DNA from 3 places in the Paraburkholderia sp. BR13439 genome. Region 3 is predicted to be linked to each of the others. Evidence: predicted binding sites of a transcription regulator. Region 3 holds the regulator's gene; each other region holds the start of a gene.
The links. The regulator LexA, encoded in region 3, represses DNA repair genes until DNA is damaged. The targets are predictions, from matches to a motif close to ACTGTATNNNNATACAGT.

Region 1: the regulator LexA is predicted to act here: its motif matches at 2,128-2,145, upstream of AB3X96_RS16400 (PA0069 family radical SAM protein).
Region 2: the regulator LexA is predicted to act here: its motif matches at 7,708-7,725, upstream of AB3X96_RS16590 (ATP-dependent helicase).

The regions. Positions count from the first base shown of each region.
Region 1 covers NZ_JBFPKN010000007.1:157,693-167,867, forward strand. The annotation lists gene AB3X96_RS16390 (D-amino acid dehydrogenase) at 102-1,388, opposite strand; gene AB3X96_RS16395 (Lrp/AsnC ligand binding domain-containing protein) at 1,569-2,057, shown strand; gene AB3X96_RS16400 (PA0069 family radical SAM protein) at 2,204-3,355, shown strand; gene AB3X96_RS16405 (NINE protein) at 3,390-3,857, opposite strand; gene AB3X96_RS16410 (sorbosone dehydrogenase family protein) at 4,055-5,239, opposite strand; gene rpsP (30S ribosomal protein S16) at 5,411-5,665, shown strand; gene rimM (ribosome maturation factor RimM) at 5,800-6,534, shown strand; gene trmD (tRNA (guanosine(37)-N1)-methyltransferase TrmD) at 6,560-7,327, shown strand; gene rplS (50S ribosomal protein L19) at 7,474-7,860, shown strand; gene AB3X96_RS16435 (CoA pyrophosphatase) at 7,948-8,706, shown strand; gene AB3X96_RS16440 (CobD/CbiB family protein) at 8,856-9,794, shown strand; gene AB3X96_RS16445 (DUF2007 domain-containing protein) at 9,864-10,175, opposite strand, start outside.
Region 2 covers NZ_JBFPKN010000007.1:195,502-205,676, reverse strand. The annotation lists gene pncB (nicotinate phosphoribosyltransferase) at 1-587, opposite strand, end outside; gene fdxA (ferredoxin FdxA) at 878-1,201, shown strand; tRNA gene AB3X96_RS16625 (tRNA-Asn) at 1,321-1,396, shown strand; tRNA gene AB3X96_RS16620 (tRNA-Asn) at 1,459-1,534, shown strand; gene AB3X96_RS16615 (CreA family protein) at 1,691-2,167, shown strand; gene AB3X96_RS16610 (AraC family transcriptional regulator) at 2,286-3,128, shown strand; gene AB3X96_RS16605 (AzlC family ABC transporter permease) at 3,317-4,078, shown strand; gene AB3X96_RS16600 (AzlD domain-containing protein) at 4,075-4,398, shown strand; gene AB3X96_RS16595 (DUF4088 family protein) at 4,726-5,493, shown strand; gene AB3X96_RS16590 (ATP-dependent helicase) at 5,524-7,662, opposite strand; gene AB3X96_RS16585 (hypothetical protein) at 7,785-8,048, opposite strand; gene AB3X96_RS16580 (hypothetical protein) at 8,140-8,658, opposite strand; gene AB3X96_RS16575 (RNA-binding S4 domain-containing protein) at 8,983-9,201, shown strand; gene AB3X96_RS16570 (MATE family efflux transporter) at 9,505-10,175, shown strand, end outside.
Region 3 covers NZ_JBFPKN010000002.1:534,226-544,400, reverse strand. The annotation lists gene nodI (nodulation factor ABC transporter ATP-binding protein NodI) at 1-504, opposite strand, end outside; gene AB3X96_RS06380 (universal stress protein) at 844-1,311, shown strand; gene AB3X96_RS06375 (DUF2939 domain-containing protein) at 1,383-2,000, opposite strand; gene AB3X96_RS06370 (hypothetical protein) at 2,120-2,464, opposite strand; gene lexA (transcriptional repressor LexA) at 2,575-3,225, opposite strand; gene AB3X96_RS06360 (hypothetical protein) at 3,235-3,405, shown strand; gene AB3X96_RS06355 (sulfate ABC transporter substrate-binding protein) at 3,535-4,581, shown strand; gene cysT (sulfate ABC transporter permease subunit CysT) at 4,743-5,639, shown strand; gene cysW (sulfate ABC transporter permease subunit CysW) at 5,636-6,640, shown strand; gene AB3X96_RS06340 (sulfate/molybdate ABC transporter ATP-binding protein) at 6,641-7,699, shown strand; gene AB3X96_RS06335 (CysB family HTH-type transcriptional regulator) at 7,821-8,747, shown strand; gene AB3X96_RS06330 (asparaginase) at 8,801-9,847, shown strand; gene AB3X96_RS06325 (2-hydroxy-3-oxopropionate reductase) at 10,111-10,175, opposite strand, start outside.

The DNA.
Region 1 (10,175 bases), on a different contig from region 3:
GAAAACAAACGGCGCCTCGCGAGGCGCCGTTAGTTTTTGCCGCTGCTGTTTGTTGCCGCGTGCGCTTGCGGCCAGGGCCGCGTCAGCGCACGCACTCGAACTCACGCATACGCCGGCCGATGTTCGCCCGCGGTCTCGCCGAGATAGCGATGCACCGACAGATCGTCCGCGCGGATCGCCGGTTGCTTGCCCGACATCAGGTCGGCGAGCAGTTGGCCTGAGCCGCACGACATCGTCCAGCCGAGCGTGCCGTGGCCGGTGTTCAGGAACAGGTTCGGCACCGGCGTGCGGCCGACGATCGGCGTGCTATCCGGCGTCATCGGCCGTAGACCGGTCCAGAACGTCGCCTTCGACGTGTCGCCGCCGCCCGGGAACAGGTCGTTCACCGAAAGCTCGAGCGTCTTGCGGCGCGCCTCGCGCAGTGATTTGTCGAAGCCCACGACCTCAGCCATGCCGCCGACGCGAATCCGGTCATCGAAGCGCGTGATCGCGATCTTGTAGGTCTCGTCGAGCACGGTCGACACCGGCGCGGCAGCCGCGTCGACGATCGGCGCGGTGATCGAATAGCCCTTCAGCGGATAGACCGGAATCTTCACGATGCCGTCGAGGAAGCGCGTCGAGTACGAGCCGAGCGCGACCACGAACGAGTCCGCGCGCACCAGTTCGCCGCCGCACTGCACGCCGGCGATGCGGCCGCCTGCCATCGCGAGCGCGTCGATCGGCGTGTTGTAGCGGAACTTGACGCCCAGTTGCTCGGCGAGTGCCGCGAGGCGCGTCGTGAACATCTGGCAGTCGCCCGTTTCGTCGCCTGGCAGGCGCAGGCCGCCCGTGAGCTTGTGCGACACCGCGGCGAGCGCCGGTTCAGCCTTGCCTAGTTGGTCGGCGCTCAGCAGTTCGTACGGCACGTTGGCTTCCTGCAGCACGGCGATGTCTTTCGCGGCGCCGTCGAACTGCTGCTGCGTGCGAAATACCTGCAGCGTGCCACCGGTGCGGCCTTCGTACTGGATGCCGGTGTCGGCGCGCAGCGCCTGCAGGCAGTCGCGGCTGTATTCGGCGAGCCGCACCATGCGGCCCTTGTTCACCCCATAGCGCGGCGCCGTGCAGTTCTGCAGCATCTGCCACATCCATTGCAGCTGGAACGTGGTGCCGTCGAGGCGGATCGCGAGCGGCGCGTGCTTCTGGAACATCCACTTGACGGCCTTCAGCGGCACGCCCGGCGCGGCCCACGGCGACGCGTAGCCCGGCGAGATCTGGCCCGCGTTGGCAAAGCTGGTTTCGAGCGCCGGGCCGGCCTCGCGATCGATGACGGTCACTTCGTGACCGGCGCGTGCGAGGTAGTACGCGCTCGTTACACCGACGACGCCACTGCCCAAAACGACGACTCGCATAGCTGCTCCAGATGTCCAAAAATTGAGTGAGGGCAAGGCGCGTTTCGCTGGATTCGATCTGCTTCGATTCGACGAGCTGCAACGTGAGGTGAAATGCCGTCTGCCCAGTGTTAACCGCTATACTATTGACAGTGAAGCAGGTTTTGTTATCGAATTTTCATCATTTTCAGCAAAAACACTATGCGTACCCAGCGCCATCCCGTGCGGGCTCTCGATAAGCTCGATCACAAGATCCTGCGGCTCCTGCAGCAGGACGGCCGTATGGCGATGAAAGACCTGGCGGAACGGGTCGGTCTGTCGGTGACACCTTGCATCGAGCGTGTCAAGCGAATGGAGCGCGACGGCGTGATCACCGGCTACTACGCGCGCGTGAATCCGGCAGAACTGGGCGCGGCGCTGCTGGTGTTCGTCGAGATCACGCTCGATCACAAGAGCGGCAACATGTTCGACCAGTTCCGCCGCGAGGTGCAGAAGATCCCCGAGGTGCTCGAGTGCCACCTCGTGTCGGGCGATTTCGACTATCTGATCAAGGCGCGCATCGGCGAAATGGCCGACTACCGCAAGTTGCTCGGCGACATCCTGCTGCAGTTGCCGGGAGCGGTGCAGTCGAAGAGCTATGTGGTGATGGAGGAAATCAAGGAGACGCTGACGATCGCGGTGACCGACTAAAGTGCCTGATCGCTGACGGGGCTGGTCGCGCATCTCGCGGCACCCGAAGTGCTCGACAAACGGCGTAAATACTGTATATTTATACAGGTGTTTTGCGCCGTTTTCTTTTGGCGCTTCCTGTTTGCGCTAGCTTTGCGTGGCCCGCCGTGGATGACCCCGACACCCCTGACATTCCGGAATTTCCGATCGCGCCGCCGGCGCCTCGCAAGGGGCGCGGTGCGGTCACGAACCTGCAAGGCCGCTACGAAGTCGACCAGCGCGAGGCCGTCGACGACGGCTGGCAGGCGGCCGACGAAGACTGCGAGCCGAAGCTCCTGCGCACGCAGGTGTTCGGGGAGCGCGCGAAAACCATCCTCACACGCAACGCGTCGCCGGACATTCCGTTCAATGTGTCGCTGAATCCGTATCGCGGTTGCGAGCACGGTTGCATCTATTGCTTCGCGCGGCCCACGCACAGTTACCTGGGGTTGTCGCCGGGGCTCGATTTCGAAAGCCGCATCTACGCGAAGATCAACGCGCCCGAACTGCTCGAGCGGGAACTGTCGAAGAAATCCTATGTGCCCGAGCCGATCGCGCTCGGCGTCGCGACCGACGCATGGCAGCCGGCCGAACGCGACTTGCGACTTACGCGTCGGGTGATCGAGGTGCTCAGCGAGCGCAATCACCCGTTCGCGGCGATCACCAAATCGTCGCTGATCGAGCGCGATATCGACCTGCTCGCGCCGATGGCGGAGCGCGGGCAATTCATGGCCGCGATCACGATCACCACGCTGGACGCCGACATCGCGCGCACGCTCGAACCGCGCGCGGCGACGCCGTCGCGCCGCCTGCGCACGATCCGTACGCTCAGCGAGGCGGGCATTCCGGTCGGCGTCAGCATCGCGCCGGTGATCCCGTTCGTCACCGAACCGGACATGGAGCGCGTGCTCGAAGCGTGCGCGGAAGCGGGCGCCAGCAACGCGAGCTATATCGTGCTGCGGTTGCCGTGGGAGGTCGCGCCGCTGTTCAAGGATTGGCTGAGCGCACATTTCCCGGATCGTGCCGAGCGCGTGATGAACCGTGTGCACGACATGCGGGGCGGCAAGGATTACGACTCGTCGTTCTCGACCCGCATGAAGGGAGAGGGGTTATGGGCGGATCTGCTCAAGCAGCGCTTTCACAAGGCCGCGCGCCGGTTGGGGCTGAGCGGGCGTGACCGCGGCATTCTCGACATGTCGCACTTCCGCCGGATCGAGTCGCCGCGCGCCGAGCAGGCGAGCGCACCGGCGCGTGACAATCCGCAATTGAGGCTTTTCTAGCGCGCAGGAATACCTGTTGGTCCCGCGACGGGTGTTACTGCGAAATCGCTTTGGCCGCTTCGACCTGGCTTTCGAAGTAGGTCTGGAACGCGAGCGCGAGACCGGTCATCAGCAGAAACGCACCGATGAGCAGCGAAAAGATCACGACGAAAATGACCGTCCAGCCTGAGCGGCTTTTGCGTTGCGTGTGGGCGTTGAATTGCGCATCCCATTTCTGATCCGGACGCAGCCCGTAGACGAGCGCGGCCAGAAACGCAGAGAACAGTGAAACCGCACCGATCGACGCGAGCACCCAGCCGAGGATCGACGCGCGCTCGGTCGCGATCAGCAGCATCACGCCGGGAATGCCGATCAGCGTGCCGAGCAGATGCGTCCAGCCGAAGATGTCCCGGATGCCATACAGATAGAAGCGGTGGGCGCCGAGGCTGCCGAACAGGAACGCCAGCGCGGCGGTGAGCGTCTTGGATCTGAAGCGCGGGGAGGTCGAGGCAACGGTGGACATGAACGCGTGGGCAGAGTGACAGGCGGTCGAAAGGAGCGGCGCGCCGCAGGGCGCGGACCGACGCGCATTCTACGCCTGCGGCGGGCGGGTGGTTACGTTGAGGGCGAGCGCCCGCGCTGAAAGCGGGGCGGCGGAACGCGCCGGAACTGGCTGAAGACCAGTGCAGCCGCTCAGCCGGACATGCATGCATCCGCGCTCTACGGCGCCGAATACGTGACGCGATAGATCGCGCCGGCGGTATCGTCGCTGATCAGTAGCGAACCGTCCGGCAGCGGCAGCACGTCGGCGGGACGGCCCCACACCGATTCGCCGGGTTGCAGCCAGCCTTCGGCAAAGACTTGCTGGCGTGCGTGGCTGCCCTCAGGGTCGGTGATCACGCGCACCACGCGGTAGCCTACCTTCTTGCTGCGGTTCCACGAGCCGTGCTCGGCGATGAAGATATTGTTGCGGTAGTCGGCCGGAAACATCGGGCCGTCGTAGAAGCGCATGCCAAGCGCCGCCACGTGCGCGCCAAGCTTGACCACGGGCGGCGTGAAGTCGCTGCACGGATGATCCTTGCCGAACTCGGGGTCGGGCGTGTCGCCGCCGTGACAGTACGGAAAGCCGAAGTTCATGCCGACTCGTGACGCGCGGCTGAGCTTGTCGCTCGGAATGTCGTCGCCGAGCAGGTCGCGACCGTTGTCGGTGAACCACAGTTCGTGGGTGACCGGATGCCATGCGAAGCCAACCGAATTGCGGATGCCGCGCGCCACGACCTCGTAGTGGCTACCGTCCGGGTCCATGCGGCCAATCAGCGCAAAGCGGTCCGGATCTCTCTGGCAAATGTTGCACGGCGCGCCTTGCGGCACGTACAGCTTGCCATCCGGGCCGAACGCGATGAATTTCCAGCCATGATGCGTGTCCGTCGGCAGCTTGTCGGTGACGACGACCGGTTTCGGCGGATCGTTCAGGTGCGAGTCGATCGCATCGAAGCGCACGATTTTCGACACGGCCGACACGTACAGCGCGCCATCGTGCCACGCGACACCGGCGGGCATCTGCAGCCCGGACGCGATCACGTGGCGCCCCGTCACGCGGCCGTTCCGCAGTTCGAGCGCATAGACGTGCCCATCGTTGCTGCCCACGTACAGAATGCCCTTGGGCGATAACGTCATCGCGCGTGCGCTCGGCACGTCGTCCGACAACACCTCGATGTGAAAGCCCGGCGGCAGCTTGATTTTCTCGATGGGTAGCGCGGCGTTTGCCGTCAACGCCTGCGCGGTGAGCAACGTGGCCGCCGCCACGCGTAGAATCCGGCTGCGCGGGGTGCGCGAAAGTCCAGCAAAGCGCACGAAAAAAGCAAAAAAGGCGAATGGAAACAGAAGGTTCGGTTGGCGTTGCACACGCGCTCCTTCAGGTAATTCGGGCGTTTGAGCGGGATCGCGCACTTCTTGTAGAAGGCCGGTGCGGCCCGGTTCCTCAGTTTATCCCGGTAAGTGTTTGTTATGGCGTCGGTTTCCCGCTATAATCGCGTGTTTCAGTCGTTCCGAACCCCGGTTTTCAAGGATTCTAGTATGGTCATCATCCGCTTGGCTCGTGGCGGCTCCAAGAAGCGCCCGTTCTACAACATCGTCGCCACCGACTCGCGCAGCCGTCGTGACGGCCGCTTCATCGAGCGCGTCGGTTTCTACAACCCGGTCGCTACGAAGGGCGAGTCCCTGCGTATCGCTCAGGATCGCCTGACGTACTGGCAAGGTGTTGGCGCGCAGCTGTCGCCGACCGTCGAGCGTCTCGTGAAGGAAGCCCAAAAGGCACAGCCGGCTGCTTGATATGGCAGCCCGCGGGCGTATCGTCGTCGGTTCGGCCGGCGGCTCGCGCAACTCGCGTGAGCAGTCCGATGCGCAATTTGTGTTACTGAAGCAGACGCCAAAGCCGGCTGCGAAGTTGTTGTCGAGGTTATTCGATGTCTGAGCGTGATTCCGGCAGTTCTGGTAGCGCCAAGGCAGCTTCGCGCGCAAAGGCGTCTGGTCAGGCGTCGTTCGGCGCATTCGTCCGCAAGCCGGTCGAACGAACCGACGGCAAGGTGAAAGAGGCGCAGGCCAAGGTAGCGAACGCTGGTTCCGAAGCTGCAGAAATGCGCATCGAAACGGCGGCGAGCTGGCCAGCCGATGCGGTCGAAGTCGGCGCAATCGTCGACGCGTATGGTCTCAAAGGCTGGGTCAAGGTGGCCGCGCATGCGGATGCCGGGCATGGCGGCGACGCCTTGCTGAGCGCGAAGCGCTGGTGGCTGCTGAAAGGCCAGGAGCGCAAATCGGCGCCGTCCTTGCAGGCCAAAACGCATAGCGACAGCGTGGTCGCCCGTCTGGGTGGCATCGCTGACCGCGATGTGGCGCTGGCTTTGCGCGGCTCTCGCGTGTACATCAGCCGTAGCGAATTTCCGGCGCTCGAAGCCGACGAATTCTACTGGGTCGATCTGATCGGCCTGGACGTGGTGAATCTCGCTGGGCTCAGCCTCGGCAAGGTCGCCAGCATGATCGACAACGGCGCGCAGTCGGTGCTGCGCATCGAATACCCGGCTACCGATAAAAGCGGCAAGCCGATCGCAGGCGAGCGTTTGATCCCGTTCGTCGGCGTCTTTGTCAAAACGGTGGACCAGACGGCCAAGCAGATCGTCGTCGACTGGGAAGCTGACTATTGAAATCTATCGTTGAGTGGGGAGAGCGATGCAGTTCGATGTCGTGACGCTCTTTCCAGAAATGTTCCGCGCGCTGACTGACTGGGGTATCACCAGCCGGGCCGCGAAGCAGCAGCGTTATGGGTTGCGTACGTGGAATCCGCGCGATTTCACGACCGACAACTACCGCACCATCGACGATCGCCCGTACGGCGGAGGCCCCGGCATGGTCATGCTGGCTCGGCCGCTCGAAGATGCGATCAGTGCCGCGAAAACGGCGCAGTCGGAGCAGGGCATCGGCGCGTCGCGCGTTGTGATGATGTCGCCGCAAGGCGCCACGTTAAATCACGAGCGCGTGATGAAGTTCGCGACCGAACCCGGTCTGATCCTGTTGTGCGGGCGTTACGAAGCGATCGACCAGCGTCTGCTCGACCGTGTCGTCGACGAGGAAGTCAGCCTTGGCGACTTCGTGCTGTCGGGCGGCGAGCTGCCCGCGATGGCATTGATGGATGCGGTCGTGCGTCAGTTGCCCGGCGTGCTGAACGACTCGCAGTCGGCGGTGCAGGATAGTTTCGTCGACGTGCTGCTCGATTGTCCACACTACACACGTCCCGAGGAATACGAGGGCGTGCGTGTGCCCGATGTGCTGCTCGGCGGCCATCATGCGGAAATCGAAGCGTGGCGGCGGCGCGAAGCATTGCGCAACACGTTGAACAAACGGCCCGATCTGATCGTGAAGGCCAGAAAGAACAGAATGCTGAGCCGTGCCGACGAGGCGTGGCTCGCAAGTCTCGCGAAGGAAGAGCCGAAGGCCTGAGGCTCCGGTCTTTCGAGCGGACAAAAGGCGGTGCCGTATATGCGTGTGCGGTGCCAGATGTGAACCCATCCTCTATCGGGGCCGTAGCCCAACGCAGTAAGCGTGGGCAGGTACGAACGCCGACAAGATGGATCTAGGAGTCAGTGATGAATCTGATTGCAAAACTCGAGCAGGAAGAAATCGCGCGCGTTCTCGGCGAAAAGACCATTCCGGATTTTGGTCCGGGCGATACGGTCATCGTCAGCGTGAACGTGGTTGAAGGCACGCGTAAGCGTGTGCAGGCTTACGAAGGCGTCGTGATCGCCAAGCGTAACCGTGGTCTGAATTCGTCGTTCATCGTCCGCAAGATTTCGTCGGGCGAAGGCGTCGAGCGTACGTTCCAGACGTATTCGCCGCTGCTGGCAAGCATCGTCGTCAAGCGTCGCGGCGATGTGCGTCGTGCGAAGCTGTACTATCTGCGCGAGCGTTCGGGCAAGTCGGCTCGAATCAAGGAAAAGCTGGTCTCGAAGGACCGCGCTCCTTCCGAAGCGTAAATGCTGTAAGAAAAAGCACCCCTCGCGGGTGCTTTTTTGTTGGCCAGGTCAAAATAGCGGCATGTCCCCGCTCATCAGAGAGACCCGTTGATCCGCCCCGTCTTTGAGCCCGAAACTCTGCCTGTCATCGCGACGGGCGCCGATCTGCCACCGGTCACGGGCGAGCGTCTGACGCCCGATGCACTGCGGGCGCGCTTCGATCGGCAACTTGCCTGGACCCCTGAAAAAATTGCCGATGCGCCGTGGCGCAACACTGACCTCGACCCACGCGTGGCCGCGGTGCTGGTGCCGCTCGTCGTTCGTGCGCGAGGCCTTACCGTGTTGCTCACGCAGCGCGCGGACCATCTGAGCGATCACGCCGGCCAGGTGAGTTTTCCCGGCGGCCGCCAGGAACCTTTCGACGCCAATGCGATCGCCACGGCGCTGCGCGAAGCGCGTGAAGAGGTGGGTCTCGACGCGTCGCGCGTCGAAGTTCTCGGCGCGTTGCCCGACTATCTGACTGGCACCGGCTTTCGCGTGTCGCCGATCATCGCTCTCGTGCACCCGCCTTTCTCGCTGGAGATCGATCCGCTCGAAGTCGCCGAGGTTTTCGAAGTGCCGCTCGCGTTCCTGATGGACCCGTCCAACCACGAAGAGCGGCTGTTCCGCTACGAGGGCGGGGAGCGCCGCTTCTTCGCGATGCCGTATCCGCGCGGCGAATTGACGGTGGCTCCGGAAGCCGCCGAGCAGCACGGCGGGCAACACGCCCAGACGGCCACGCCAGCGGCCGTGCAAAGCGGCCATCATTTCATCTGGGGCGCGACGGCCGCGATGCTGCGCAACCTCTATCGGTTCCTCGCCGCGTGAGAGGTATGACTCGCATCGACGCGCCGACGATGCGAGTTGCGCGAACGACGCACTTGTTGGCGCTTTGTCAGCGTCCGCGTTCAGACTCATCCGACCCTGTGCTATCGTTATAAAACAATCGTAAAAACTTAAAAAGCACGGCGCATCGCATGACTTTTTTCTCCGTATTGCTGGCTCTGATCATTGAACAGGTACGCGCGCTATCGCCGAACAATCCGGTATCTGCGTTGCTTCAATACCATGCGGAGTCGGCGGCGCACGGATTCGATGCTGGCAAGCAACGTCACGGTCTGCTCGCGTGGCTCGTCGTGGTGCTACCCTGGACGCTCGCAGTCGCGCTCGTCTATTACGTGCTGTATCACATTCACTTCATGCTCGCGTTCCTGTGGAACGTCGTGGTGCTGTACTTCACGCTCGGCTTCCGGCAGTTCAGCCACTACTTCACCGACATCCATCTCGCGTTGAACAACGACGACGTGCCACGCGCGCGCGAAATCCTCAACGAATGGACCGGGCTCGAGACAGTCGACATGCCGGTCAGCGAGATCGTGCGTCACACGTTGATTCACGCGGTGGTCGCGTCGCATCGCCACGTGTTCGGCGTGTTCTTCTGGTTCCTGATTCCGGTCGGCCCTGCCGGCGCGGTGCTGTACCGTTGCGCGGAATATCTGGCGCGCGCATGGGCGCGGCCGGCCGACGACCGCACCGTCGCGTTTTCGAGCTTCGCGCAGCGCGCGTTCTTCGTGATCGACTGGGTGCCGGCGCGGCTGACGTCGCTGGGCTTTGCGATCGTCGGCAATTTCGAGGATGCGATTTACGCGTGGCGCAATCATGCGCGGCAATGGCCCGATACGAACGACGGCGTGTTGCTCGCCGCGGGCAGCGGGGCGCTCGGCGCGCGCCTGGCTGGGCCACTCGCGGAGCCGTCGAGCCTCGACGCGCTCGCCACCGGCGACGGCGGGCCGATGCAGGTCGGCGACGACTGCACGCCGCGCACGCTGCAATCGGCGGTGGGGCTCGTGTGGCGCGCGGTCGTGTTGTGGATGATCCTGCTGTTGATGTTGACCATCGCGGTGTGGCTCGCCTGAAGCGGCCACGCGCGCGCAGCACAAGAGAAAGCCGGGCGTTGCCCGGCTTTTTCAATTCCCGACGACGCCTCACCCCTTCAAAGGATCGCGCACAGTCCCGCATTGCCAGCACACGGTGAACTGCGCCTCGAGCATTTCGCCGCACTGCTGACATTGCCATAGAGGCGCGCCCGGTGCCGGTCCTCGCGACGCCGCTTCGATCAGCCGCCGCGCGACCGCCTCATCGCGTTCATCGACGAGCCACAGCTCCGGCGCGCATTGATCGGCCGGAATCTCGCCGAGCGCGCCGTTCAGATAGCGGTTATGCAGCTCGCAGGCGATGCCCGCGGTCTCCAGCACGTTGACCCAATGCTGTCCGATGATCAGGTTCGGCGCGCGCAT
Region 2 (10,175 bases), on a different contig from region 3:
GCGAACTGCTCGCCGAGGCCGTCCTTCAGCGTGAGGATCACCTCCTCGTGCCATTGCTTCGAGAAGCGGCGGCGCGTGCCGTAATCGGCGATCTTGCAGTCGGCGTATTCGGGACGCGCGCCGAGCAGTTGGATCTTGTCGAGCAGACGGCCGCGGCCTACGTGATAGTCGGGCGTTTGCTGCGTGTTGCGGAAATAGACTTCGTTGACGATCGCGAGCACCGGGATTTCGAAGAGGATCGTATGCAGCCACGGCCCCTTGATGTCGATGTCGATTTCGCCATTGCCCTTCGGCGACGGAGTGATCGAAATGTACTTCTCGTTCAGATGGAACAGCGCGAGGAATTCGATGAAGTCGCCCTTGATGAAGCGCATGCGGCGCAGGTAGTCGAGCTCATCGTCGGTGAAGCGCAGTTCGCAGAGCTTGCGCACTTCGTCGCGAATCTCGCCGATGTAGGGCACCAGATCGACATTCGGCGTGCGGCAGCGGAAGCGGTACTCCACGTTCGCGGCGGGGAAGTGATGCAACACCACCTGCATCATCGTGAACTTGTACAGATCGGTATCGAGCAGCGAAGTAATAATCATGATGGTACGAACTGGACCGCTGAAAAAACGAAACGGGCTCACGGCCCCGTTGCAACGGACGCGCTGAAGCGAGCGGCGCGCCAACCTGACGCATGTTACCCGAATGCGTCGGCATCCATCGTGCCACCGGCCTGCGCCGGCTGTCCGCGGCCATTTGCGGCACCTCATAAACTAATCACAAAAACATATAAGACGCACAGGCCGATGTTTCATCTGCCTGTTGACGTTAAGTTACAATAACTCTTTTGGCGTCCGCGCCTTCCCTGATTCCGCATGCAGGAGCTGCCTGAATGACTCACGTTGTGACCGAAAGCTGCATCAAGTGCCGCTATACCGACTGCGTCGATGTGTGCCCGGTGGACTGCTTTCGCGAAGGTCCCAACTTCCTCGCGATCGACCCCGATGAATGCATCGACTGCGCCGTGTGCGTAGCCGAGTGCCCGGTGAACGCCATCTATGCCGAAGAAGACGTGCCGGGCGACCAGCAGGACTTCATCGCGCTAAACGCCGACCTGGCGAAAGCGTGGCCCAGCATCACGAAGACCAAGGCACCGCTGCCGGAAGCCGAGGAATTCAAGGACGTGAAGGAAAAGCTCGCGCTGCTCGCGCGCTGAGCAGGGCACGCCTGTCGCGTGCCCTGCCCGTTCAGAATTAATATGAAGATGAACGCAGAGGTATTGACAGGCGTTTAAGCCGCCTCTACAATTTCGCTTCTCTGCTGTTGTTGTTCTGTTCCTCGATAGCTCAGTCGGTAGAGCGCCGGACTGTTAATCCGTAGGTCCCTGGTTCGAGCCCAGGTCGAGGAGCCAAGAATTTCAAAAGCCCGTTAACCAAGACGGGTTTTTTTATGTAGATCAAGTTGTACTGCTGTTCCTCGATAGCTCAGTCGGTAGAGCGCCGGACTGTTAATCCGTAGGTCCCTGGTTCGAGCCCAGGTCGAGGAGCCAAAAAATTGAAAGGCCCGCATCCGTGCGGGCCTTTTTGTTTTTGCGCCCCGATCGCCCGCCTCACGCGCGCGGCACGTCGTTATACGATGGCGGCTTCACGGCGCGCGTTTCACCCCTCTCGCGCCGGCTCACTCCAGACACTCAACCGGCACGCTCATGAAATCCACCTCGCTACACATCGCGCTCACGGCGATCGGCGCCCTGCTGCTTTCTTCGGCGCACGGCGAAGAAATCGCCAGCGTCAATACGAATTTTCACGTTACAGGCTCCGACCGCGTGGTCGTCGAAGCCTATGACGATCCCGTCGTGCAAGGCGTCACCTGCTACGTGTCGCGGGCGCGGACCGGCGGCGTCAAAGGCACGCTCGGCATCGCCGAAGATCCGACCGAGGCGTCGATCGCGTGTCGCCAGGTCGGGGAGCTGCATTTCACCGGCCCCATCAAGCAGAAGGACGACGTGTTCTCGGTCAGCATGTCGCTGATCTTCAAGTCGCTGCACGTGGTGCGCGTGGTCGACACGAAGCGCAACGCGCTGGTCTATCTGACCTACAGCGACCGTGTGGTCAGCGGCAGCGCGAAAAACAGCGTGAGCGCCGTGCCGATGCCCACCGGCACGACGATTCCGCTCAAGTAACGCAAGTACCGTCAATTGACGGCGCGAGCGGCACGCGGCGCGACGCAGCGCGCCTGCGCGCCCGCCGCCGTCCCCGCCCACGACGCGTTAAACTGACCGGTCCAGCTGGACTTTCGTCATGACCGCCACCTCTCGTTTCCGCGATTCCGCCCGCTACTGGCGCACGCCGCTACTGCCCGGCGCGGATCTGCTCACCGCCGAATACCATGACCACGAGTTCGCGCCGCATTGGCACGACGCCTACACGATCCCGGTGATCGTCGCGGGTGCGGAATGCTATCGGTATCGCGGCGAGAACCATGTCGCCGAAGCGGGCAGCGTGCCGATCATCAATCCGGGCGAGTTGCATACGGGGTCGAAGGCGGTCGAGGCGGGCTGGCGGTATCGCGTGATGTATGCGCCGGTCGAGTTCCTCCGCGCGCTTGCCGACGAGGTTGCCGGCAAGCCGCAGGCGTTGCCGTGGTTTGCGCCCGGCGTGATCCGCGATCCCGATCTCGCGATGCGGCTGGCGCACGCCCACCGTCTGCTCGAAGCCGGCGACGACGCGCTCGCCGCCGAAGCCGCGATGCTCGACGCACTGTCAACCTTGCTGGTCCGCTATGCGCAGACGCGCCCCGCCTCCGCGCGCGTCGCGACCGACGACACCCGCGTCGCACTGATGCAGGAGCGGCTGACCGGTGACCTCGTCGAACCGGTGACGCTCGCCGAGGTCGCCAAGGCCGCGGGGCTGTCGCCGTTCCACGCGGCGCGGCTATTCACGCAATCAACCGGCCTGCCGCCTCATGCGTGGCGCAATCAGGTGCGCCTGCAGCGCGCGCTCGCGCCGTTGCGCGCCGGCGTCCCGGTGACCGAGGTCGCCGCCGCAAGTGGCTTCACCGATCAGAGCCATTTCACGCGGCATTTCCGGCGCATGTTCGGCGTGCCGCCGGGCCAATGGCAAGGAACGCAGCGCGGCTCGTAACGCGCGATGCCGCACCGCCGTCGCGTGCGCCGCACGCAGTGAGCATCGCGCCGCAATTCGCCTGTCTGCGCCAGCCCTTCATCAGCCATCCCCCGCTACGCCGTAGCCCCTGCCAGCAACCCGCCGCAAGAACGTACAAGTCCGAATGCCCGTCAGTCGCTATGCTTCCGAAATCAAGGAGGCTCAGATTGACCGATTCCACCCAAGGCCAGCCCACCCGCGGCAGCCATCTCAAAGAATGTGCCGCCGGCGCGCGCGACATCATCCCGATGATGGTCGGTGCCGCGCCGTTCGGCGTCATCTTCGGCACACTCGTGACGTCCGGCCCGCTGCATCTGTGGCACGGCCAGTTGATGTCGCTCGTCGTCTTCGCGGGTTCCGCACAGTTCATCGCGCTCGGGCTGATCGCCGGACATGCGAGCTTCGCCGTAGTCTGGGCGACCACGCTCGTCGTCAATCTGCGTCACGTGCTGTATAGCGCCACGCTCGCGCCGCACGTCGCGCATCTGCCGAAGCGCTGGCGCTGGGCGCTCGGCGCGCTGCTCACCGACGAAGTCTTCGCGGTCGCGTGGGAGCACTACCGGCATCGCGAGCCGGGCACCGTCGGTCCGTACTACTTCTTCGGCGCCGGCGCCGCGATGTATCTGAACTGGCAACTGTGGACCGTCGCCGGCCTGCTGTTCGGCGCGGCCTTCCCGGGCCTGCAGTCGCTCGGCCTCGACTTCGCGATGGTCGCGACGTTCATCGCGATCGTCGTGCCGCAACTGGTCGCGCTGCGCTATATCGCGGCGGCCGTCACCGCCGGCACGCTGGCGTTTTTCTGGCAAGCGTGGCCGTATAAGCTCGGCCTGCTGGGCGCGGTGTTCGCGGGAGTCGCGGTCGGCGTGCTGCTGTCGATGTCGCGTCTGAACCTGCGTGGCGCGGGCCGTCCGGTGGAGGCCACGCGATGAACTACGTCGTTCTGATCGTCGGCATGGCCGCGATTACGTGGTTGATCCGCGCGGCCGTGTTCGTGCTCGGCGAGCGCCTCGTGTTCCCGCCGCTGATGCGCACGGCGCTCAGCTTCGTGCCGGTCACCGTGCTGACCGCGATCATCGTCCCGATGGCCGTGTCGCCGCACGGCAACAACGCCGAGTTGACCTGGCGCAATCCGCAGCTGGTCGGCGCGCTCGCCGCGATCGTCGTCAGTGCCGTGACGCGCAGGCCGCTGCTGACGATCGCAGTCGGTCTCGTCGTGTTCTTCGTGTGGCAGTGCGTGGTGCTGAAGTAAGCGCGCCCTTTCTCCACGCTCATCACATCGTCAGCGGTCCGTCGACGCATCGCGGACCGCGCCCCTCTTTCCCGGGCGGCAGCGAGGCGCGCAAGCGCCCGAAGCACCCCTCCAAAGCCCGCAACCGTCGCCGGGCCGCCCTCAAGTTTCCCGCCACCCCGCCGATATGCAGTCGAGGTCCGCTCATCGGGAGTCGTCCCGTTGGTTACGCGGCAACAGCTTGAAATCGAGCGCGTCGGCAGCCGGCGTCGCGTCGCCTCGGTCCGGGAGTGACCGGGCGATCGTGCGACGGCGCGCCGCGCGCGGCCGCATTAAACGGGATAACACATGGGTCAAATCACCCTGAAACTGAAGGACGAGACCGTCGCGTCGCTGCGTAAAGACTTCGAGGCCTTTTTGCGGGTCTCGCTGAAGCTCGATCCGCAGTTCGCGACGCCGTCGTTCGAAGATTTCTTGCGCGCGAAGCTGCTCGACAACATGGTGCCGCTCACCGAGCACGCGGTGCAGCGAATGCTGCAAGGCGGCCAGTACGCGTGGGCCAAACGCACGCTCGACAAGGAGTTTCCCGACGTCGTGTCGATCCTGATGCGCCAGGCGAGCGAGTTCGGCTTCGGTTTCGCGGCGCGCTCGGAATGGACGCCCGAGGAGCTCACCAAGCAATGCCGCGACTGGGCCGCCGCGATCGTCAAGGAAGCGGAAGGCGACGCGACGCTGGTCGATCCGCTCGCCTCGCAGATCAAGAGCACGGTGCAGGACATCCAGGCGCTCGAGGAAGTGATGCAGACGCCGGCATGGCGGCTGGTCGAATCGCTGCGCCAGCGCGTCTACGAGGCGAAGATCGCGTGCGAGACGAGCGTCGGCAGCACCGCGCGCGAGAAGCTCGGCGAACTGCGTGGGCTGTTGCGGCTCGGCATTTCGCACGGCACGTTCCAGAAGCAGGAAGCGCAGCAGATCATGGAGTATCTGCGGCTTTTGAAGCCGGAGATTTTCGTCGAGGAGCCGTACGACGTGTTCTCGCGGCTCGCGGCATGGCTGCGCAATTTCTTCGTGCCGCCGCCTCCGGTCGCGCAGCAACAGCAGCGGCAGCCGCGTTGAGCTTCCGCTGACCCGAGCGGCGCCGGCCGCTCAGTCCCACATCTTCCTGAGCTTCGCCGCGATCTCGATCCTGGCCTGCGCGGCCGCGGCGAGCCCCGCCGCGCTCGGCGCGCTAGCCACCGGCACGCGCGGCCATGCGTAGGCGTCGAACAGCGGCAGCATCGGCGTGGCGATGAAGCGCGTGCGCGACGCCCACACATGGCGGTCGCCCAGATGGGTCTGGTTGTGCACGTAAAAGCGCTGTGGCACGACGATATGCAGGTCTTCCTTCGCGCGCGTCATCGCCACGTAGAGCAGGCGCCGCTCCTCGTCGATTTCCTCGTCGCTGCCGGTGCCCAGATCGGAAGGAATGCAGCCGTCGACGCCATTCAGCACGAACACGTTGCGCCACTCCTGGCCCTTCGCCGAATGGATCGTCGACAAGATCAGGTAATCCTCGTCGATCAGCGGCACGCCGGATTCGTCGCTGGTGGCGTCGGGCGGATCGAGCGTCAACTCGGTCAGGAAGCGCTCTCGCGACGGATAGGTACCCGCAATGCTTTCCATCTGCAGCAGGTCCGCGTGACGGATCGCGGCGTCCTCGTGATTGCGCTCCAGATGCGGCTCGTACCAGCGCCGCACCATCTCGAACTCGGCGGGCCACGGCGCTTGCCGGCCATACACGCTCGACATCAGCTTGACGAACGGATGCCAGTCTTCCTGCGCCCTTGCGGGCGCCGCAAACGCGGCGAGCACACCGCCCGCGGTCACGACCGGATCGCCGCCATCCGCGCGCGCGACGATGTCGTCGAGCACCTTCGCCGCGGTGGCCGGACCGACGCCCGGCAGCAACTGCACGACGCGAAAGCCGGCGACGCGGTCGCGCGGATTCTCGGCCCAGCGCAGCACCGCGAGCACGTCCTTCACGTGCACCGAGTCGAGAAATTTGAGCCCACCGAATTTGACGAACGGGATGTTGCGGCGCGTGAGCTCGATCTCGAGCGCGGCGCTGTGATGCGCGGCACGGAACAGCACCGCCTGCGACTTCAGCTTGACGCCCTGCTCGCGCGCTTCGAGCACCTGCTCGACGACGTAGCGAGCTTGCGCGGCGTCGTCGGCGACCGTGACGAGGCGCGGGCGCTGCGCCGACGCCTTGTCGGTCCACAGATTCTTCGTGTAGCGCTCGCTCGCAAGTTCGATCACCGCGTTCGACGCGGCGAGAATCGGCTCGGTGGAGCGATAGTTGCGCTCGAGCGTGACCTGCTTCGCGGGCGGCTCGAACTGCGTGGGGAAGTCGAGGATATTGCGCACGGTCGCGCCGCGAAACGAATAGATCGACTGCGCGTCGTCGCCGACCACGGTCAGGCCGCGGCCGTCCGGCTTCAGCGCGAGCAGGATCGACGCCTGCAGGCGGTTGGTGTCCTGGTATTCGTCGACCAGCACATGGTCGAAGCGTGCCGACAGATCGGCCGCGATGCTGGGCTCGGCGGTCATGTGCGACCAGTAGAGCAGCAGATCGTCGTAGTCGAGCACGCTCTGCTTCTGCTTGGCGTCGACGTACGCGGCGAATAGCCGGCGCAGATCGTCCTCCCACTCGCGACACCACGGAAACGCGCTGTCCAATACCTGTCCGAGCGATGCACCGGTGTTGACGACGCGCGAGTAGATCGCGAAGCAGGTGCCCTTCGCCGGAAAGCGCCGCTCTTTCGCGGACAGTCCGAGCTCGTGGCGCACGAGGTTCATCAGGTCCGCGGAGTCTTCGCGGTCGTTGATCGTGAACGCGGGCGCGAGGCCGATCAGATCCGCGTATTCGCGCAACAGCCGCGCGCCGACGCTGTGAAACGTGCCCGCCCACGTCAGCCCTTGCGCGAGCGCGGCGCGTGCACCGACGGTGGTAGCCGCGGCGCCGGTGATGCGTGTCACGCGGCGGGTCATTTCGAGCGCCGCGCGCCGCGAGAAGGTCAACAGCAGGATGCGCTGCGGATCGGCGCCCTTCACCACCAGATTAGCGACGCGATGCGCGAGCGTGTTGGTCTTGCCGGAGCCCGCGCCCGCGATCACGAGCAGTGCGCCGGGCAGCGCGTCTGGCGTGTCGGTCCCGTATTCGACGGCTTCGCGTTGAGCGTCGTTGAGCTTGGCGAGCCAGGCGGCGGTATCGAACGACGGAGCGGATTCGGCGACGGTGGACACTGAGCGGTTTTTGCGGATTGGATGGATTTTCAGGATGCGACGCATACTGTATATCCATACAACCCAATGCGACAAGCGCCCCTTTTTTGGGGCGCCTGCCTGGTGGTCTACGCCGCGCGCTACTACTGCTTCTTCGCGTCCTTCATGTTGGCCTCGGCGGCGGCCTTGTCGGCGTCGGCCTGCGCGTCGGTTTTGGTCTTGTCCGCTTTCGCCTGGGCGACCGCGGCTTTCTTGTCGGCCTTCGCCTGCTCTTTCGCGGCCTTCTTGTCCGCGTGCGTGGCGGGCGCCGAAGCCGGGTCGGCGGTCTGCGCGAGCACGGCCGATGACAGGCAAGCCGCGATCAGCGCGGCGTAAATGCGGGTTCGGCTGGAACGGTCGATGTTCATCTGGATTCTCCCTGAGGCACAGCTTGCAAAGTGCCAGACGCCCGCGGCGCGCGAGCCTCGCCGACCCACGCGCCGCGGCATCCAGCAGGGCTTAATGCTTGACGTCCACGCCGTCGGTCTGCGCGGCAGCCTGCCCTTCCATCTCCATCTTCATTTCGTTGTTGGCGCTCTGTTTGTCCGCCTTCTGGTTCAGCTTCGCGCCGCGCACCTGCTCCTTGTACTGGTCCTTCGCGGCCTTCTGCTCAGCCTTTAGTTCCGCTTTCGAGGACTTCTTCGCCGCGCGATACTCGGCGTTGGCCTTCGCGTCGGCGTCGCGCTTCTGTACGAACGGGTCGGTCGAGCCCGAAGCCGTCAGACGGCCCGGCGGCGGCGCGGCGACGCCTTGCGCGGCGGGCGCGCCCGGGACTTGCTGCATGCCTTGCGCCGACGGCGGGGCCTGCATGCCTTGAGCGCCGGCCGCGGACGGCGGCGCCATCTCGGCGGCCCCTTGGCTCTGGATCTGCGCCTGACCGCCGATGCCTGTTGCCGGCTGCGCGGTCTGCGCGACGGCGGACGTCGCGGCAAAAACGGTGAGGGCGGTACCGATCAGGAGCGTACGAATCTGGGTCATGGCTATCCTCTCTAGACTTAGTTGTGACACAGGCGGACTCTCTGGCGTCGTGATGACGGAATGGCCCACGCGCCCCGCCCGGTCTATGCGTCGCTGGATGGGTGGCCGGGGAGCGATCCCGGAATACCAGCGGGCTTTGCTGCTGAGGTGCACTTTAGGAGTGAAATCCGTCTGGTGCGACCAGCGTTACGGAACGTTTCACTTTCCGACGACTGAATAACATCTACTTTCATTTGCTTGCGCAATCCCCGAGCCGACGCGCCGCCGTGCACTTGCTTTATGATGCGAACCCCCAACGCGACCCGTGCCCAAGGTGCAAACGCCATGCCCAATCTCAATTTCACGCTGACCGGCGAGTACGTCGAACTCCACAATCTGCTGAAGATCACGGGCCTCGCGGATAGCGGCGGCTCCGCGAAGATGATGGTCGCGGACGGCGCCGTGATGGTCGATGGCCGGGTCGAGACCCGCAAGACCTGCAAGATCCGCGCGGGCCAGGTCGTGTTGCTCGGTGACACGCGGATCGCGGTCCACGAAGGCTGACGCCACTCCGGACATTCGCAGGACGCCGCGCACCGGAACTGTGCGTTGTCCATCGACATCGCCCGGGCGAGGCAATAAGCTGTCGGTTTCGACAGGTAAACGACGGACCGCGCCACGGGCGAGGAGTCGGCTGACCGGCTCGCCGCCGCGCCGCGGAATTTCTCCGCCCGCTGCCCCGCCGCCCCGCCACTCCATCGCCCGTCGGAGCGCGGCGCGATGCAATGCGGCGCCGCTTGCGCCCGCCTCTCGCTGTCGCCACTGCGGTTGCCGCCGCAGTTGCCAACTTTCTCCGCCAGGCATTCGATGACTCAACCCAGCTTCGCCCACGCGGCCAGCCGGCCGCCGACCCTATCCCGCCACGCGGCCGACACCGCGCGGCTCGCCGCGCCGCTCGCGATCGCGCAACTGTCGCAGATGGCGATGAGCGTGACCGACACGATCCTGCTCGGCTCGCTGGGCCCCGACGCGCTCGCCGCCGGCGGCCTCGGCGCGAACCTCTTTTTCGTGGTCGTCACGCTGCTGCAGGGCGTGCTGACGTCGGTCAGCGTCAGCGTCGCGCACGCGCGCGGCGCGCAGGACGACGGCCGCGTGCCGCATATCTACTGGACCGGTTTCTTGCTGTCGGTGCTGCTGGCGGTGCCGGCGTTCATTCTGTTGTCGTTCGCGTCGCACATCCTGCTCGCGTTCGGCGAGCCGGGCCTGCTCGCGCACAACGTCGGCCAATACGCCGCCGTGCTGCGCTGGGGCGCACCCGCGAGCCTGATCGGCGTCGGCCTGATGCGCTCGTTCCTGCCGGCGATCGGCGCGGCGCGGCGGCTGCTGTGGGTGTCGATCGTGAGCGTCGGCGTAAACGGCTTTCTGAACTACGGGCTGATTCACGGCGCGTATGGGCTGCCGCGGCTCGGCTTTCTCGGCTCGGCGGCCGCGACCACGATCACCGTGTGGCTGACCGCGCTCGTGCTGATGGCGCTGCT
Region 3 (10,175 bases):
GTCGAGACCGGTGGTCGGTTCGTCCATGATCAGCACGTCGGGATCGTTGATCAGCGCGCGCGCCAGCGTGAGGCGCCGCTTCATGCCGCCCGACAGTTCGCTCACGCGTGCGTCCGCCTTGTTCTCGAGGCGGGCGAATTCGAGCAGACCCGGCACCGCCGCGCGACACTGCGCGGCGCTCAGGCCGAAGTAGCGGCCGAACACGAGCAGATTTTCACGCACGGTGAAATCGGGATCGAGGTTGTCGAACTGCGGCACCACGCCCACGCGCGAGCGCGCGAGGCGCGCGCGGCCAGGGATCGGTTCGCCGCACAGGCGAATCGCGCCGGCGTCGGGCGCCGCGATGCCGAGCAGCATGCGCAGCGTCGTGGTCTTGCCGGCGCCGTTGGGGCCAAGCAGCCCGAAGCATTCGCCGGTGTTCACATGAAACGACAATCCGTCGACGACCGTTTTTTCGCCATAGTTTTTCCTGACCTGATGGAATTCGATGGGGGCTGCGGGCATGACTCGAGCGAGGCTCCAGAAGAAGACATAACGTACGCGCAAGACACACAACATACCTGCGACGCACGCATTGCGCACAGGCCGCTTATTCTAGGGTATCGGCCACTGACGCGAGAGGGTGTCCGGGAACGCGTAATGCATGTGATGCGATGCGTTCGCATAGGAAGTTTTGCGGTGCCGCAAACGTGTGCGAACACTGCTCCAGGTGGCCCAACGCTTGTGCAGACGGCTTGAGCACGCACCGACTATGCACTTAGCGTTTTCCATCCCTTGCAAGCCGAATTGCGGCGCACCATGATTGATTCAGACCGCGCTTTCCGCGCGAATGGGAGAAGACAGATGGCGAGCTACCAGAAAATCCTGTTGTGCTACGACGGCTCGCGCGAAGGCCGCAAAGCCCTGCGTTGCGGCGCCGATCTGGCGTTGGACCTGAAGGCGGAAACGCATCTGCTGTCGGTAGTAGACATGCGTTCCAGCATCGCGCAAAGCGCGGGCTTATTGACCGATGTGGCCTGCGGAAGCTTCGAAAAAACGGCCCGCGAGATTCTGCAGGAGGGCGTGAACTGGCTGACCGAGCGAGGCGTGAACGCGCAGGGGCATTTCGCATTCGGTCATCCGATCGACGAGATCGCCAATCTTGCCAACGAGTTGCACGTCGACCTCGTGGTGGTGGGACATCGCTGCCGGACCGGTTTGTCGAGGTGGTGGATGGGGGCGGGCAACACGCCGCTGCTCGACCGCGTGTCGTGCAGCATTCTGGTGGCGTGCTCGTCCGCGCAGGAGCAGCAGCAGGCGGCCGCGGCGTAATACGAACAAACCTGACACGCGGCTGGCTCCAATGGCCAGCCCGCGCATCTCCGCAGTTCACGGCTTGAACCTCACTCGTTCAGATTGATCGCCGCGAGCTTCCACGTGACCAGACCTTCGCGACGGAAGATAGCCGAATAGTTCGCGTTGCCTTCGCCGCGGCGGTACGTGACCACAAACTCGTTGAGACTCCGATAGCCGGCCGTGCTTTGACGCCCGGGCGGTGGCGCGCTTGCGTGCGTGGTGGTGTCGCCCGCGGCCGATGCGGCCGGCGCTTCTCCGCCCGCGGCTGGCGGTGCTGACGGTTGCTCTCCCGGTGTGCCGTGCGGCGGCATGCCGTTCAGTAGTGCCGCGACGCCGTCGGGTGTCGCATAGGCATCGACGAGCGGGCCGATCAGTGTCACGCCGATCACCGCGCCGATCGTGGCCATCTTGTTGCCGGCATCCGCTTCGAGCCGGCGCGTCAGCATGGCGCCCACCTGCTGCTTCAGGCTATCGCGCAGCGCAGGGAAGTCGACGTACTGATTGACGGTTTGCACGTCACGCGCGTCTGCCGCGCGTTTGAGATTGTTCACCGCGAGATATGGTGACGCGTAAATAAACCCCAGCGCGGCAATTACGATCACCACGATCAGCGTGATCAGCAGCGGCCGGGTGGCGCTGCCCTGTGTGCGTTTCGGAATGGTCATCGAATGGGACTCCACGTCAGTGATGATCTAACGTCGACCACGGCCAGGTCGAAACGATCCCATCCCACGCGTATCTCTGAACATCCGAAGTGCTTATTGCATGCGTGCTCAGAATTCGCTCAGGCTTCGAACACCGCGCCGTGCACGTTGGCTTCGTCGGCTATGCAACGATCGATCATACGGCATACGGCGTCGACCGTGCCGACCATGATCAGTCGCGACGGTCCATGATAGACCCGCACCGGAGCGCGGCGCGCGGGCTCCGCGATATTCAGCGCCGAATTCAGCGATACGCGCGCAAACGCCGGCAACGACGACGGCAGACCGCAAGCTTCGGCAGGCACGTCGAACAGCGACGGCGTGCGCGCCGCGGGCGCCTCGATCGGTGCGCAAGGCGTGAGCTTGCGCAGATGGCGCAGACGGCCGAACTGGCGAAAAGGCAGCAGGCGGGCAAGGCGTTCCATGAGTCTCTCCAGACGATGCGGCTTGAATGCGCGGCGTAATGCGGGCGTTAATGCGGGCGTTAATGCGGCTTGGTTCGGACAAACCGGCGCGAGCGTTCCGGCCACAAAGATCAGAACTCGCTGGGGCGAATCAGCCCGACCGCGATCCCTTCGAGCGCGAAATCCGCGCTGCCGGTTTCCACGAAGATGTTGTCGTAGTCGGGGTTTTCGGCGATCAGTTCGATGCCGTTCGGCCGGCGCTTCAGACGCTTGACCGTCACGTCGTCGCCAAGCCGCGCAATGATGATCTGGCCGTCTTTCGCTTCGCTGCGCTTTTGCACCGCGAGCAGGTCGCCGTCGAGAATGCCCGCGTCGCGCATCGACAGGCCGCGCACCTTCAGCAGGTAGTCGGGCTTGCTCGAGAACAGCGCCGGGTCGCACGCGTAGTGCTGCGAGATATGTTCCTGCGCGAGGATCGGGCTACCCGCCGCGACCCGGCCGATCAGCGGCAATGACAACTGCATCAGGCCCGCATGCGGCAGCGTGAACTGGTGCGGCGCATCCTCCTGCCCGGACAGCAGGCGGATGCCGCGCGACGCGCCTGCCGCGAGTTCGATCACGCCCTTGCGCGCCAGCGCGCGCAGATGCTCTTCCGCGGAATTGGCCGAGCTGAAACCGAGTTCGGCGGCAATTTCCGCGCGAGTGGGCGGAAAACCGGTGCGTTCGATCGCGCGGCGGATCAGATCGAAAACCTGCTGCTGTCGTGCGGTGAGTTTGGTCATGGCCACTGTATGTATGAACAGGTGACTGTATTTTTATACAGTATTCGGCGCATTTCAAGCTTTACTTTAAGTTCGACGCAAGGGCGCGCTGGGGCGTCGTTTATCGGCGACATGGCGACGATTTCGACGTCTGAACAGCCGGCGCGTCTGCCGTTACCACTTTTGAGCATTAAAAAATGAAGAAACATTATTTTTAATGATGAAAGCCCTTCGATAGACTGGCTTCCGGTTAGCGCTCATGTGCACGTGACCGCGACGCAAAACAACACCAGACGCTCAACAGCGGACATCACGCGGAGAAAGATTGAGATGAACCATCGGCATACGGGGCTTGCGGCTCGAACCAGAAAACTGATCACGGCGCTTGCCGTCGGCGCGGCGGGTACGCTCGGCATGTTGGGCGCAAGCGGCGTCGCGCACGCCGACACCACGCTGCTGAACGTGTCCTACGATCCGACGCGCGAGCTGTATCAGGACATCAATCAGGCATTCGGCAAAGAATGGAAGGCCAAGACCGGCGAAGCCGTCACCTTCAAGCAGTCGCACGGCGGCTCGGGCGCGCAGGCTCGCTCGGTGCTCGACGGTCTGCAGGCCGACGTCGTGACGCTCGCGCTCGCTTACGACATCGACGCCATCGCGAACAAGGGGCTCGTGGACAAGAACTGGCAGAAGCGTCTGCCGGACAACGCATCGCCGTACACGTCGACGATCGTGTTTCTGGTGCGCAAGGGCAACCCGAAGCACATCAAGGATTGGGACGATCTGGTGAAGCCGGGCGTGTCGATCGTGACGCCGAATCCGAAGACCTCGGGCGGCGCGCGCTGGAACTACCTGGCCGCGTGGGCGTACGCCGAGCATCAGCCGGGCGGCAACGACCAGAAGGCCAAGGAGTTCGTCGGCAAGCTGTACAAGAACGCCGGCGTGCTCGATTCGGGCGCGCGCGGCGCGACCACCAGCTTCGTGCAGCGCGGTATCGGCGATGTGCTGATCGCGTGGGAAAACGAGGCGTTCCTGTCGGTGAAGGAGTTCGGTCCGGACAAGTTCGAGATCGTGGTGCCGACGGTGAGCATCCTGGCCGAGCCGCCGGTCGCGGTGGTCGACAAGGTCGTCGACAAACACGGCACGCGCAAGCTAGCCGACGCGTATCTGAACTTTCTGTATAGCGAGGAAGGGCAGGAGATCGCCGCGCGCAATTTCTATCGTCCGCGTTCGAACAAGGTGCCGGCCGATCTGACCGCGAAGTTTCCGAAGCTGAAGCTGTACACGATCGACGATTCGTTCGGCGGCTGGACCAACGCGCAGAAGACCCATTTCGCGGACGGCGGCGTATTCGATTCGATTTATCAGCCGCAGTAACAACCATCGCCTGAAGCACGGGCACAGGCAACAAGGGCGCGCCCAATGGGCGCGCTTTCGGCTAACCGGGACCCGGTGGCCAGCAGGGCGGTAGTACCGCAACACCGCAACACCGCAACACGAACAACCGCGCGAGCATCAACCATGAACGAGTATCCAGCATGACCACGTTGACCTTCCGCAAGCCGAGCGCATTGCCCGGCTTTGGCCTGACACTCGGCATCACGGTGGCTTATTTGAGCCTCGTGGTGCTGATTCCATTGGCGGCGACCTTTCTGAAAACCGCGACGCTCGACTGGGACCAGTTCGTGCGCGCGGTGGCGTCGCCGCGCGTGCTCGCGTCGTATCGGCTGACGTTCTTCTCGGCGCTCGGCGGCGCGCTGATCAACGCGGTGTTCGGCTTTCTCGTCGCGTGGGTGCTGGTGCGCTACACGTTTCCGTTCAAGCGCATCGTCGATGCGGTCGTCGATCTGCCGTTCGCGCTGCCCACCTCGGTCGCGGGCATTTCGCTCGCGGCCGTGTATGCGGGAAACGGCTGGATCGGCCAGTTCCTCGCGCCGCTCGGCGTCAAGATCGCGTTCACGCCGGTCGGTGTGCTGGTCGCGCTGACGTTCATCGGCCTGCCGTTCGTCGTGCGCACGGTGCAGCCGGTGCTCGAGGAGTTCGAGCGCGAGCAGGAAGAGGCGGCCGCGTGCCTCGGCGCGTCGCGCTGGCTCACGTTTCGCCGCGTCGTGCTGCCGGCCGTGTTCCCGGCGCTCTTGACCGGCTTCGCGCTCGCCTTCGCGCGCGCGCTCGGCGAATACGGCTCGGTGATCTTCATCGCCGGCAATGTGCCGATGAAGTCGGAGATCACGTCGCTGCTGATCATCACGAAGCTCGAGCAATACGACTATGCGGGCGCGACGGCGCTTGCGGTCGTGATGCTGGTCGTGTCGTTCCTGATGCTGCTGCTGATCAATACGCTGCAGTGGTGGCTGCAGCGGCGCACGAGCCGCGGCAATGCGGGGCCGGCGCCAGTGGCCACGAGCGTCGCGGCAATCGGTGGAGGTGTGCAATGAGCCGTCTTCCGACCAACCCGGCGAGCGGTGCGCGTCGCCCCGATCCGGTCAGCGAACCGCCCGTCGTGCGCTGGCTGCTGATCGGCGTCGCGCTGCTGTTTCTCGCGCTGTTTCTGGTCGTGCCGCTCGCCGCGGTGTTCTACCAGGCGCTGAACAAGGGGCTGCGTTTTTACTTCGAAGCGCTCGCCGATCCAGATGCGCTGTCGGCGATCAAGCTCACGTTGCTCACCGCGTCGATCGCTGTGCCGCTGAACCTCGTGTTCGGCCTCGCGGCGTCGTGGTGTATCGCGAAGTTCGACTTCCGCGGCAAGGCACTGCTGACCACGCTGATCGATCTGCCGTTTTCGGTGTCGCCGGTGATCTCCGGTCTGATCTACGTGCTGATGTTCGGCGCGCAGGGCTGGTTCGGCCCGTGGCTCGAAGATCACAACGTGCAGATCATCTTCGCGGTGCCGGGCATCGTGCTCGCGACGATCTTCGTCACGTTCCCGTTCGTCGCGCGCGAACTGATTCCGCTGATGCAGGCGCAGGGCAACGACGAGGAAGAAGCCGCGCACGTGCTCGGCGCATCGGGCTGGCAGACGTTCCGTCGTGTGACGCTGCCGAACGTCAAGTGGGGCCTGCTGTACGGCGTGATTCTGTGCAATGCGCGCGCGATGGGCGAGTTCGGTGCGGTGTCGGTGGTGTCCGGCCATATTCGCGGGCAGACCGACACGATGCCGCTGCACGTCGAAATCCTCTACAACGAGTACAACTTCTCGGCCGCGTTCGCCGTGGCCTCGCTGCTCGCGCTGCTGGCACTGGTCACGTTGGGGCTCAAGCTGCTGGCCGAGCGTCATATGTCGGCGGAACTGTCGGCGGCGCGTGAGGTGCCCGCGCATGCGGGACCGGCGCCGGCCGGTGCGTCACAGGCCAATAGCGCGCAGTCCGCTTCTCGTTCGTTTTTCGTCAACGCCACGCCTGCGTCGCAGCGACATCCGCTCAAGCAAGGAGAGCTGTAAATGGGTATCACCGTTCGTAACCTGCAAAAGCGCTTCGGCGATTTCGTCGCGCTCGACAACGTGTCGCTCGACTTTCCGCCGGGCGAACTCGTCGCGCTGCTCGGGCCGTCGGGTTGCGGCAAGACGACCCTGCTGCGCGTGATCGCCGGCCTCGAATACGCGGACGGCGGCCAGGTCGAGCTGCAAGGTCAGGACGTCGCGGCGGTCGGCGCGCGCGAGCGCGAGGTGGGCTTCGTGTTCCAGCATTACGCGCTGTTCCGTCATATGACGGTGTTCGAGAACGTCGCGTTCGGCCTGCGTGTGAAGCCGCGCAAGGAACGTCCGTCGGAGAAGGTGATTCGCGAGAAGGTGCATGAACTGCTGAAGCTCGTGCAACTCGATTGGCTCGCGCAACGCTATCCGTCGGAGCTGTCCGGTGGTCAGCGGCAACGCATCGCGCTTGCGCGCGCGTTGGCCGTCGAGCCGAAGGTGCTGCTGCTCGACGAGCCGTTCGGCGCGCTCGACGCGAAGGTGCGCAAGGAACTGCGCAGCTGGCTGCGTCGCCTGCACGACGATCTGCATATCTCGACGATCTTCGTCACGCACGATCAGGAAGAGGCGCTCGAAGTGGCCGATCGCATCGTCGTGCTCAATCGCGGCCATGTCGAGCAGGTGGGCAGCCCGCAGGACGTGTATGACCATCCGCAGACGCCGTTCGTCTACGAGTTTCTCGGCGCGGCGAACCGTCTGCACGGCAACGTCGATGGGCAAGGCTTCGTCGTCGATGGCGCCGCGCTGCCGGTCGCGATCACGGCGGGTTTCAGCGGTCCGGCGTTCGCCTATGTGCGGCCGCATGACCTGCAACTGTATCCGCAGGCGGCCGGGCATCGCGACGGCATCGTCGTCGACGTGCGGCGCGTGGTGACGCTCGGCGGCTCGGTGCGCGTCGAGCTCGCCGGTCGCGCGGGCAATCTGCTCGAAGCCGAACTCGATCGCGAAACGTGGCGTGATCTGCAACTCGCGGTCGGCGACGGCGTGACCGCGGTGCCGCGCGCGCTGCGGGTGTTTCCGGCGCAGTGAGATGGCAGCGCCGCCGTGCGGCGCTCGAAGCAGGAGAGAAACGTATCGGCCGTACCGAGTGGTTCCATTTGGCATTTGGCGGCTCTAATAACTCAACTCTGGCAGAACCGGAGACATATCGATGAATTTCCAGCAATTGCGCTTCGTGCGCGAGGCCGTGCGGCAGAACATGAATCTGACCGAAGTGGCGAACGTGCTGTACACGTCGCAGTCGGGCGTGTCCAAGCAGATCAAGGATCTCGAGGACGAACTCGGCGTCGACATTTTCATTCGCCGCGGCAAGCGGCTGACGGGCCTCACCGAACCGGGCAAGGCCGTGCATCAGCTGATCGAACGGATGCTGCTCGATGCGGAGAATCTGCGCCGCGTCGCGCGTCAGTACGCGGATCAGGACAGCGGCCACCTCGTCGTCGCGACCACCCACACGCAGGCCCGCTACGCGCTGCCGAAGGTGGTTCGACAGTTCACGTCGGTGTTCCCGAAAGTGCATCTGGCGCTGCGTCAGGGCAGCCCGCAGCAGATCGCGCAGATGATCATCAACGGCGAGGCCGATATCGGCATCTCGACCGAGGCGCTCGACCGCTTTCCCGACATCGTTACGTTCCCGTGCTATTCGTGGCATCACGTGGTGGTGGTGCCGAAGGATCATCCGCTGGTCGGCCGTGAAAACCTGACGCTCGACGAGATCGCCGAATTCCCGATCGTCACGTACGACCAGGACTTCACGGGCCGCTCGCATATCGACCAGGCATTCGCGAAAGCAGGCGCATTGCCCGACGTCGTGCTGACCGCGATCGACGCCGACGTGATCAAGACCTACGTCGAGCTCGGCATGGGCATCGGCGTGGTCGCGGCGATGGCCTACGACCCGAAGCGCGACACCGAACTCGTCGCGCTCGATACGCAGCATCTGTTCGAGGCGAGCACGACGCGCGTCGGCTTGCGCAAGGGCGCGTTCCTGCGTGCGTACGCGTATCGGCTGATTGAGATGTTCGCACCGCAGCTGAGCGAGACCGATATCGCGGCGCAGTTGCGCGAGGCCGCTTAAGCCTCGCGCTTTCACGCATGGCGGCGCGCGGCGCATCGCTTACAATCGCCGCCATGAATACCTCGACTTCCTCTCTCCCGACTCCTCCCAGCACGCCGGGCGCCACTTCCTCGTTGCCATGCATCGCCGTGCTCGCGACCGGCGGCACGATCGCCGGCGCGGCAGCGGACGCCGCCAACACGTCCGGCTATCAGGCGGGCGTCGTCGGCGTCGATCAATTGCTCGCGGCGGTGCCGGCGCTGTCGACGGTTGCGCGGATCGCGCCGGAGCAGATCGCCAGCGTCGATAGCAAGGACATGGCGCTGCCGCTGTGGACCACGCTAGCGCAACGTATCAACACGCTACTCGCGAGCGACGACGTCGACGGTGTGGTCGTCACGCACGGCACCGACACGCTCGAAGAAACCGCCTACCTGCTGCATCTGACCGTCAAGTCGGACAAGCCAGTCGTGCTGACTGCGGCGATGCGGCCGGCGTCGGCGCTATCGGCCGATGGTCCGTTGAATCTGCTGAACGCGGTGACGGTCGCGGCGCATGCGGCTTCGCGCGGGCAGGGCGTGCTGGTCGCGTTCAACAACCGCATTCATAGCGCGCGCGACGTCGTGAAGACGAGCACCTATGCGGTCGACGCGTTCCAGTCGCCGGAAATCGGTGCGCTCGGTTGGGTGCAGGATGGCCGCGTCGAGTTTCAGCGCGGCGTGGTGCGCGCGCATACGCTTGCGAGCGAGTTCGCGATCGATACGGCGTGGCCGCACGTGGAGATCGTCGTGAGCTATGCGGGTGTATCGCGCACTGCCGTCGATGCGCTCGTCGCCGCGGGCGTGCGCGGCATCGTCGTCGCGGGCACGGGCAATGGCTCGTTCCATCAGGCGTTGCAGCAGGCGCTCGCCGAGGCGGTGTCGCGCGGTATCGCGGTGGTGCGCTCGTCGCGTGTCGGCTCGGGGCATGTGATGCGCAACGGCGCCGCCGCCGACGACGCGCTCGGCTTCGTCAGCGCGGGTACGCTGAATCCGTACAAGGCGCGCGTGCTGTTGATGCTGGCGCTGGCAGCGGGCCATACGGCGCCGGCTGCGTTGCAGAAGGTGTTCGATACATACTGATTGACGAATCCGACAGCCGGACACCCGACGACGACGTCTGACCGACCAAGGCTTCCTCGGCGTCGCCGGGTGCCGCTGCGGACCCCACTTGCCGCTCTCAGCCCAGAGCGGCGCGATTTGCCCGTTCCACCGCGCCAGCAGCCGAAGCCGCCGGGCGACGAACGGGCGCCCCACCTGTGCTCATCATTACCGCGCGGATGCCGAAGCGGCCATCAGCGCAATCGACGACGAGCTCAATCACACGGGAACCACGAAGGGAGACCTCAGGCCGCCTTCGCCTCCTTGCTATCCGGCGTTTGCGCAACCTCGTGATTCGCCATGATCTCGA